Regions from separate parts of the Terribacillus sp. FSL K6-0262 genome, predicted to be linked through region 2. Evidence: riboswitches for the same ligand, from Rfam matches in the RefSeq annotation. Region 2 holds a riboswitch; the other holds the start of a gene.
What was found. A riboswitch is a leader RNA that binds a small molecule or an ion and turns the genes downstream of it on or off. The one in region 2 is predicted to bind thiamine pyrophosphate.

Region 1: it holds a riboswitch for thiamine pyrophosphate, as region 2 does, so the genes downstream of both, tenA (thiaminase II) here and thiT (energy-coupled thiamine transporter ThiT) in region 2, are expected to answer to the same signal.

The regions. Positions count from the first base shown of each region.
Region 1 covers NZ_CP150277.1:1,243,881-1,248,377, forward strand. The annotation lists gene MHI54_RS06395 (YckD family protein) at 1-203, shown strand, start outside; gene thiM (hydroxyethylthiazole kinase) at 245-1,063, opposite strand; gene thiD (bifunctional hydroxymethylpyrimidine kinase/phosphomethylpyrimidine kinase) at 1,029-1,865, opposite strand; gene tenA (thiaminase II) at 1,858-2,556, opposite strand; TPP riboswitch at 2,677-2,777, opposite strand; gene splB (spore photoproduct lyase) at 2,837-3,865, opposite strand; gene MHI54_RS06420 (transcriptional regulator SplA domain-containing protein) at 3,858-4,100, opposite strand; gene MHI54_RS06425 (hypothetical protein) at 4,294-4,488, opposite strand.
Region 2 covers NZ_CP150277.1:360,648-365,144, reverse strand. The annotation lists gene MHI54_RS01820 (peptide MFS transporter) at 1-868, opposite strand, end outside; TPP riboswitch at 1,078-1,177, shown strand; gene thiT (energy-coupled thiamine transporter ThiT) at 1,261-1,827, shown strand; gene MHI54_RS01810 (general stress protein) at 1,865-2,215, opposite strand; gene MHI54_RS01805 (methyltransferase domain-containing protein) at 2,452-2,943, shown strand; gene MHI54_RS01800 (YwpF family protein) at 3,077-3,487, shown strand; gene MHI54_RS01795 (TrkH family potassium uptake protein) at 3,572-4,497, shown strand, end outside.

The DNA.
Region 1 (4,497 bases), 880 kb from region 2:
AGCAGGAAATAGCGGCGCTGCAGAAACAAGCATTGGAGCAAGAAAAGCAAATCATCGAGAAATACGTTGAATTCGGTGTCTTTTCTGAAGAAAAAGCCGACCAAATCGTGAAGCATTTGGATCAGCGATTCGAACAGCTGGAGCAGGATGGCTTCATCCCGAAACCGCATCGGCATGGACATCCTGCGCATCCAGATAAATGACTGTCCACAATCAGCAGGCTGGAATCCTGCTGATTGTTTCATTACACTTCTACCGGAATTTCATCCACTCGTTCCAATCCACTTACGTCATTCCCCAAAAGATAAAGCTGATCCAGGAAAGCAGCCTGAAAACTTCCCGGAGCTTGCGCAAGCTCGGCTGCAGCCTCTGCTGCGATACCATAGAAACTTAGTGCGCCGATGCATGCTTTCATCACATCATCCGCAGCTCCTGCAAATGCCGCAACGACTGCACCGAGAAGGCAGCCGGATCCTGTTATTTTCGTCAGCATCTCATGGCCATTCGACACACTATACGTATGGTTCCCATCCGAGAGGACATCTATTTTGCCTGTTGCGATCACAATCGTATCCAGCTCTCTTGCAATTTGCTGGACGTGGCCTGGGGATATACCTTCACCAGAACCATCCACACCTTTTATTTTAGCCGATATACCGCCGAGGACAGCTATTTCACCCGCATTCCCCCGTATGACAGTGACATCCACCTCTGCCAAAATACGACGGGCTGTTTCTGTCCTGTAGGTCGTCGCACCCACACCGACAGGATCGAAAATCACCGGGATACCGAGTCTGTTCGCTTCTTTCCCAGCTAAGATCATCGCTTCCGCATCGGCAGCAGCCAGGGTGCCGATATTGATCAGCAGCGCCTGTGCATGCTGCACCATCTGCGCTGCTTCTTCCTTAGCGGATGCCATAACCGGAGAAGCTCCGAGTGCAATCAACCCATTTGCAGTAAAATTGATGACCACATTGTTTGTAATACAATGAATCAGTGGGTTCTTTGTGCGGACTTCCTTTATCACATCAGTATACTTCATTATGCTGTCCCTCCTGTACAGGCACACTTTTCAGACGGTAGCCCCAATGGTTTGTCGGCCCGTTCCCTTTGCCTAGCTGCAGCGAATAACGAATCGCATCTGTTACAAACTCCTTGCCGATTTTGACTGCCTCCTGCAACGATCTCCCCTTCGCCAATTCCGCTGTGATTGCCGCCGAATATGTGCATCCTGTTCCATGAGTATGCTTTGTCGGGATTCGCTCGGCTGTGTAGGACGTAAAGTTTTCCCCATCATAAAGCCAATCTGCAGCTAAAGCATCTTCCATATGCCCGCCTTTCATAAGGACAGCTTTTGCCCCATATTCCCTGACGATTCTTTTTGCCGCTGTTTTCATACTGGCTTCGTCCTCTATCCGCATTCCAGTTAGTTCTTCCGCTTCCGGTACGTTCGGCGTAACCAGTGATGCCAGCGGCACGAGATGTGTCTTCAGCGCATCTCTCGAATCTTCTCCCATTAGGGCATGCCCGCTTTTGGCATACATGACAGGATCCATGACATAAATGGTATTTGCATCATTCAGCATAGCAGCGATACAGCGCATCATCTCTTCCGATGCAATCATTCCGGTCTTTACAGCAGCCGGGATGATGTCCGAAAAAATGGATTCCAGCTGCTGCTTTAGAAATTCGACCGGAACATGATGAATTGCCTGCACACCAGTCGTGTTCTGGGCGACAAGGGATGTTATCACGCTCATGCCATATACCTCGCGCTCTTGGAATGTCTTCAGATCAGCCTGGATGCCGGCACCGCCTGAAGGATCCGTACCGGCAATCGTCAAAGCACTCTTCACATCAGGCATGAAGGGACTCCCCTTTCAATGGTATCATCCAATCTTGCTCGGTGGTTGCCATCTCCCAAAAGGCATGTTCCAGCATACAGCTTTTCAGGAATGCTTTACGCGCTCGTTCCTTGGCAGCAGATCCTGCTGTTTCCGCCCATTTGTCCAGCCGCTTGCAAAGCTCGGCTGTCACATCCGGCATACCGTCTTCCCTGCTGGCATAGAACTGGATCCATTCCAGGAACGGATTGGATTCATCCGGCTCCTTCGTCTCGATAATATGGGCAGCCAGCGCTTGATACGTCCACGGGCAAGGCAGGAGTGCTGCCATCAGCTCCCCGATATCACCATGTACAGCACTATTCATCATGTGGGAAATGTAATGATCTGCTGCCGGCGGCGGTGTCATACGCTGCAAATCCTCGTATTTCACACCAGCCACCTTACAGAACACATTATGCGGATGAATTTCACTATGCAGGACAAAATTAATCTGGGACTGATAGAAATCCATCTCTTCCCTTGTCTCACATTTGCTTACTGCCAAGCCATAAATACGAGCGAATGCAGTCAGGTACTCATAGTCTGCCTTCACGTAATGGATCAGCGCCTCTTTAGGCACATGGCCATTTGCAACTCCTTCGACGAAAGGATGCTGATAGATTGCTTCGAAAACCGGGTTTGCTTCTTCTCTCAATTGTGCAGAAAACATGTAAATTCCTCCCCTTATTGGAGAAAGCCCTGATGAAGAGTGATTGGCGCCGGCTAAATAAAAAAGCCGCTCCAGAAGTATGGAGCGACTCGTATACATAGCGATAGTGTCAAAGTTCACACGAATCCGGCTCCACTTCCCTACGCTGGTGTTAACCAGATCAGGTTCAAAGGGATAAAGATCTCTCTTATCTCAGCCGAACGGCACCCCTAGTGGACTTCCTCAAATTCAATTGTCCCTTTAACTATCACATGCATGGATAAGATTGTCAACCGATGCATCAAGTGAAATATTCAATCCGTGAATGCGGGAACATTTTATAGATCGTGCTCCCAAGAATGTCTTTGATTTCTTCCTGTTCCTCATTCTGATAAACATACTTCCCGATACCGTAGCGGCCCCATTTATATTTCCGCTTGTTTTCATCGAGTTCCAGCTTTGTCATCGGGTAATTTTTCTGGATGACACGTTTTGCCGGCTTTGTGAAACGGTGCTGGATCAATTCAAAGGTAAGGTTCTTTTTGGCATGAGCGGGCAGCGCTGCTTCCAGATGCTCCAGCATTTCCGGATAGCCCTTCTGCCAGCCCTCATGCAGATAAATCGGAGCAACGATGAAGCCAAGCGGATAACCTGCTTCTGCAACTTTCACGGCAGCTTCGATCCGATCTTTCAAACGGGAGGTTCCAGGTTCGAAGTATTTGATCACATAGTCATCATTGATGCTGAATCGGAACCTTGTCCGTCCCTGATGATCTGCGTCCAGCAAATGATCCACATGGGCAAATTTCGTCACGAAACGCAGCTGTCCATGTTTGGATCGACCGAAGTATTCTATTGCATGTTTCAGCGTGTGCGTCAGATGGTCGATGCCGACAATATCCGAAGTACAGGAAGCCTCGAAACGCGTCTCTTCAGGCGCCCTCTCCTGCATATATTGCTCTGCCGCCTCGAAAATCTCATCTGTATTCACATACGTACGGATATAAGGTTTGGATCCCATCGTTGTCTGCAGGTAGCAATAATGGCAATGTCCCATACATCCTGTCGCAAAAGGAATCGCATATTCCGCAGATGGTTTGGACGTATCGAATTTCAATGTTTTCCGTACGCCGACGACCAATGTCGATTTGGCAGTGCGATACTTCTGGAACTCATTTTCCCCCGGCAGATTACGAACCTGGTTATGGGAAGTGGTCTCACGGATTTCCACTCCCATGTCCTGGAATTTATCCCGAAGTTTCACGCCAAGCGGATACTCCAATGCCCTGGGCTCGATATAGACGAGCTGCGGCACGAACGGTTTAACCATAATACCCACCCTCGGTCAGGCCGAAAGCAGACACATACGCCTCCTCCGCCTCGCCAAGATCCTGATAGACTGCAACTTCATCCGTCAGCGGATAATACGTTTCATAAATGAACAAAGCAAGTTCCCCGGGCTTTTCCGGATGATGGACGACTGCTGCTTCCTGTATATTTGCCACTCCCTGTGCATGAGGATTGCGAATGATCACATAGACGATATCCCCTGGCTGAAATGCCATACCGTTGGCCTCCTTTTTTATACATACTGGGGGTAGTATGCACAAATTGCAGACAAAGCATGTAAAAAAATGAACCCTTTTCCAGGAAGTATTCGTCTACTTCTTAAGGAGGGGTCCATAGTGAAAATCTTTATATATATTTTTCTGTTCATCATCTTGTCTTTTATCGTTTACTATCTGCTGGCCAATTGAATCATATCCGGAAACGGGCCACAGAGGTTTGCAGCTCTTCCGCAAGATACGAAAGCGAACCGGATGAGGCAGCTCCTTCTTCAGTTGCGTCATCTTCGACAAACAAATCATAAGCTTCTTCATTCTGATTCGCCTTTGTCCGGATGTCATTCAGCTTTACCCGCGCTTGTTTATAGATTTCATAAATACTTTCCACCTGCATGCA
Region 2 (4,497 bases):
AGGAAACCGGTATCGTATAGCCGCCAATATTCCGATCGATGAAATCCCTTGTATAAAGTGTCAGGGAAGTGCCTGCTTGTTCAAAACCAGCCCAGAAGAAGATAACAAAGACAAATAGAATCAGTACAGCGCCAGTACGTTTCTTTTCTGCTTTTGTCATTTTTGCTGCTGGAACACTTTTCGCGGCGACTTCAGTACGAGCAGGTTTTGTTCCGATATTACCTAAGTAACGTTTACCCAACAAGCTGAAAATCAACTGACCGATGATCATTCCGATGGAAGAAGCCAGGAATGCCCATTTAAAGCCAAAGTGTTCAATACCATCAGCGTCTACAGAGTGGAATAGATCTTCTGCAAGGAAACCAGCGATCAATGGGGAGAAGAATGCCCCCAGGTTGATTCCCATATAGAATATTGTGAAAGCAGCGTCTTTCCGTTTGTCTCTTGGGTCATATAGTTCACCTACATAGGTTGAAATATTCGGTTTGAAGAAACCATTACCGATGATCAAGAAAAGAATCCCGATATATAGACCCAATTGGCTGTTGAATAGAAATATTGTGAAATCTCCGATCGCCATTGTGATACCGCCGATCGTGATTGCTGTACGCAGACCAATATATTTGTCTGTCAGATAGCCGCCGATGATAGGCGTGAAATAAATGACTCCTCCGTATAAACTGTAAATGAAAGCAGCATGCTGTGTGCTCATTCCCAAGCCGCCGCTTATCACTGCGGCAGTCAAGTAAAGCATCAAGACAGAGCGCATTCCATAATAGCTATACCTTTCCCACAATTCCGTGAAGAAGAGAAGATACAATCCCTTTGGATGCTTCTTCCCCTGTGGGATTGTAGCTGGTGTATCCATTTTTAATCCTCCCTTTTTAAAGAACATTGTCCATTATACGTCATAGTTTTTCTCGAATTCAAACAATTTCGTTATATGAAGTAAAAGTAATAAAATTGCTAAAATTAGCACTTGGGTAAAATTTCATATATAGGAAATTTCAATAATAGTTGCTAGCGCTATCATTTTTCTATATAATAGATAGACAACAGAAAACAAATCGGAACCAAAAAGCCTGCAGGGGGAGCCATTCCGGCTGAGATGGACATATGTCCAGACCCTTTGAACCTGTGAGTTAGCACTCGCGTAGGGATGTAGCTTCTTTGATGGGGAAACAATGCGTAAGGGCCATCGGAAGGATCTCCCTGCGGCATTGTTTTTTTGTTGCATTTTTTTAGTAGGGGAGAAGCAATATGCAATCAAGAGGCAAGGTTTTATTTTTAGTGGAGGTGGCAATATTCGCCGCGCTCGCATTCGTACTGGACTTATTTTCATTTAAAGCATGGGCACAGGGAGGCAGTATCTCCTTGCAGATGGTCCCGATATTTTTGATGGCGTTTCGCTGGGGATGGAAAGGAGGACTTGCAACCGGGTTGATTACCGGGCTGCTTCAATTAGTCACCAACCCCTATATCATACATGTTGTCCAAGGTTTTTTGGATTATCCTTTGGCCTTCACTTTAGTTGGTCTGGCAGCTGTGACGGCTGGATCAGCTCGTAAAGCGGCAAAAGATAATAACCGAACCAAGCTTGTTGGATTCCTGATCATTGGAACACTGATTGGAAGTATTGGACGGTTCGCTTCACATTTTGTAGGCGGGATGGTCTTTTTCGGATCAGCAGCCGCTCCCGGGCAGAGTGTATGGGCATATTCACTTATATATAATGGCTCCTACTTGCTGCCGAGCTTCATCGCGAGTATCATAGTCATCCTCATTCTGGTTTTGGCCCAGCCGAAATTCATTTTGCCAAAGAAATGATAAACAGGCACTGTTCATCGGAACAGTGCCTGTTCATTTAAATAAGCAAGCATTCGACATTTTCCGTTTCGGTGACAATCAAGAAGATTTTCCCTTCATCCAGATCCTCCTCGAAATCCTCGGCTTCTTCTTGGGAAAAGCCGATTTCCTTCAGTTTTGTACGAAGCTCATCCCCAGGTTTACTGAACATGCTCCCGACCGCACTTTTGGCACCCATCTCGGATAGGCCGATTGTATTGGCGTCCACTTTGCTGGATACACGCTTTGTTCTGTCGTCATCATGTGACAAGACATAAATATTATCTTTGTTTACACCTTTTGTACTCAGCTGCTGAATGTCTTCCTGAAGCTTTTCGTCGTTTGTATACTCTTTCAGATAGGGTTTCATGTTCATCTCTCCTTTATGTTGATCTTGTATGGAATATCTACCCGCTCAGCAAATACTGAAACAATTTTGGTTTGATCATACGAAATCAGAGATAGAGATGACTTAGGTTATGATTGGTGGGTTGAGAACCGATCGAGGATAGAAATTATGAATCCGTGAAAGCCTAGGGAAGATACGTTTAGTTTCGTATGGTATAGGCAATACAGAACTAATCGATTGTAAAAGGAGAGAGCTGTATGGTGAATAAGACAACAGAAGTTTCGGCAGCAGAGGTGCTGGAGCTCCTGGAAATAGAGGGCGGAGAAAAAGTGATCGTCTTTGGTGCTGGTAACGGGGAGCTGGTTATACCGATTGCCCATAAAACGAAGGATCGTGTGACTGCCCTTGAAGAAGATGAAGCTTTATTGGAGGAATTATCGCTCCGTGCAGAGGAAGAGACACTATCGAATATCGATCGGATGCCGAGCGGAGTGGGCAGACTGAATTTTCCGGATGCATCCTTCCAGCGCGGGCTGGCAGCGTTTGTATTGGACAATACGGATGATCTCGAGTTAGCTGTTCAGGAGATATACAGAATCACCATCGAAAAGGGCATTGTTGTTGCACTTGGTTTCAGCAAGGATCAGAGTGCCGGCTTGCTTACCGATAAATTGTCGAAGGCAGGGTTTGACGTGACGGCAGGGGATCTGAATGAGGAATTATATTATGTAAAAGCATTCAAAGCATGAGAAAACCGCCGGAAGGGCGGTTTTTCTTGCGCATTGGCACATATATTCTTAGGAAACATCCCCTATCCAATACATACGAAAAGCATTAAGATAGAGAAAAGATATAACTGGTTACATAAAAGGAGTGGGAGCAGTGAAAACTTTCAAATTGGTGGAATTAACCTTATATTCCACGGATCAAGGATCGATGGAAGGGAAGGAAATGAAACTATCGGAGGGCTTGATCATCAATAAGGAGGAGGATAACGAATGGGTATTGGAAGCAGTCCTTGGCAAAGAGGATTTGGAGGTCGTACAGACATTATCTGAGGACCGCAAAGTCCTGCTTGCGGAAGTAAGGATCACAAAACCTGAGAATCGGCTGGCCTTGTTTTTGATACAAGTATTGGAGGTCAATGATTTAGGGGATGAAGGAAATGTAATCATGCGGGGCAGACTTGCAAGGGAAGACCGGCTGGATTTGCTTACTGCAATCAAAAAGCTTCGCAAGGATGGGCTGGAAGAGGGAGAAATCCTCTCAAGCGGAATCGGCAGAGCTGAGTAAGCAGTTCTGAAAAAGAGCTATTCTCCTTATACCATACCTGCTATAATAGATTACATTTGAAAGATGCAACGAAGGAGTTCATGTATGCGTACCTATGACCCGCGTTGGCGATGGCTCAACAATATTTCGCCAACAAGACTGATCATTCTTTTTTATTTTACGGCAGTTGTTATTTCTACCTGCTTATTGGCCTTGCCAGTAGCTCATAAAGAAGGAATGGATATCTCCTTCGTGGATGTACTTTTTACATCTGTCAGTGCCATCAGTGTGACTGGGCTTGCCTCTGTTCCCATACAAGAATATTTCAACACGACTGGAATCATACTGATTGCGTTCACGATGCAGCTCGGCGGAATAGGTGTCATGACGCTTGGCACCTTCGTCTGGCTATTGTTCGGGAAGAAAATCGGCTTTAAGGAACGCCGTCTAATCATGGCGGATCAGAACCAAATGTCGTTCCGCGGAGCGGTCAGTCTCATGCGGCAGATCCTGGTCGTTGTTTTATCGATAGAATTGATCGGATTCCTTGTTTTGGGAACCTATTACCTGCAGTATTTCCCTACAGCAGGTGAAGCATATTTTCAAGGGCTATTCGCCTCCATCAGTGCAACGACCAATGGAGGCTTCGATATAACGGGGCAGTCACTCATCCCTTTTCAGCATGATTATTTCGTACAGTTCGTACATATGCTTTTGATCATTCTCGGAGCAATCGGCTTTCCGGTGCTTATCGAGGTGAAGCAGTACATCTTTGCTTCCAAGGAAGAGCGCAGCTTTATTCGTTTTTCCTTATTCACGAAGCTGACAACCATAACTTTCATGGTGCTTATTATTGCTGGTGCAATTATCATAGCATTGCTTGACTCCAGGAATTTCTTTGTCGGGAAATCCTGGCATGAGACTTTGTTTTACTCCCTGTTCCAATCAGTGACCACAAGGAGCGGAGGGCTTGCAACAATGGATATTGCGGACTTGACTGAACAAAATCAGTTGTTCATGTCTGCGCTGAT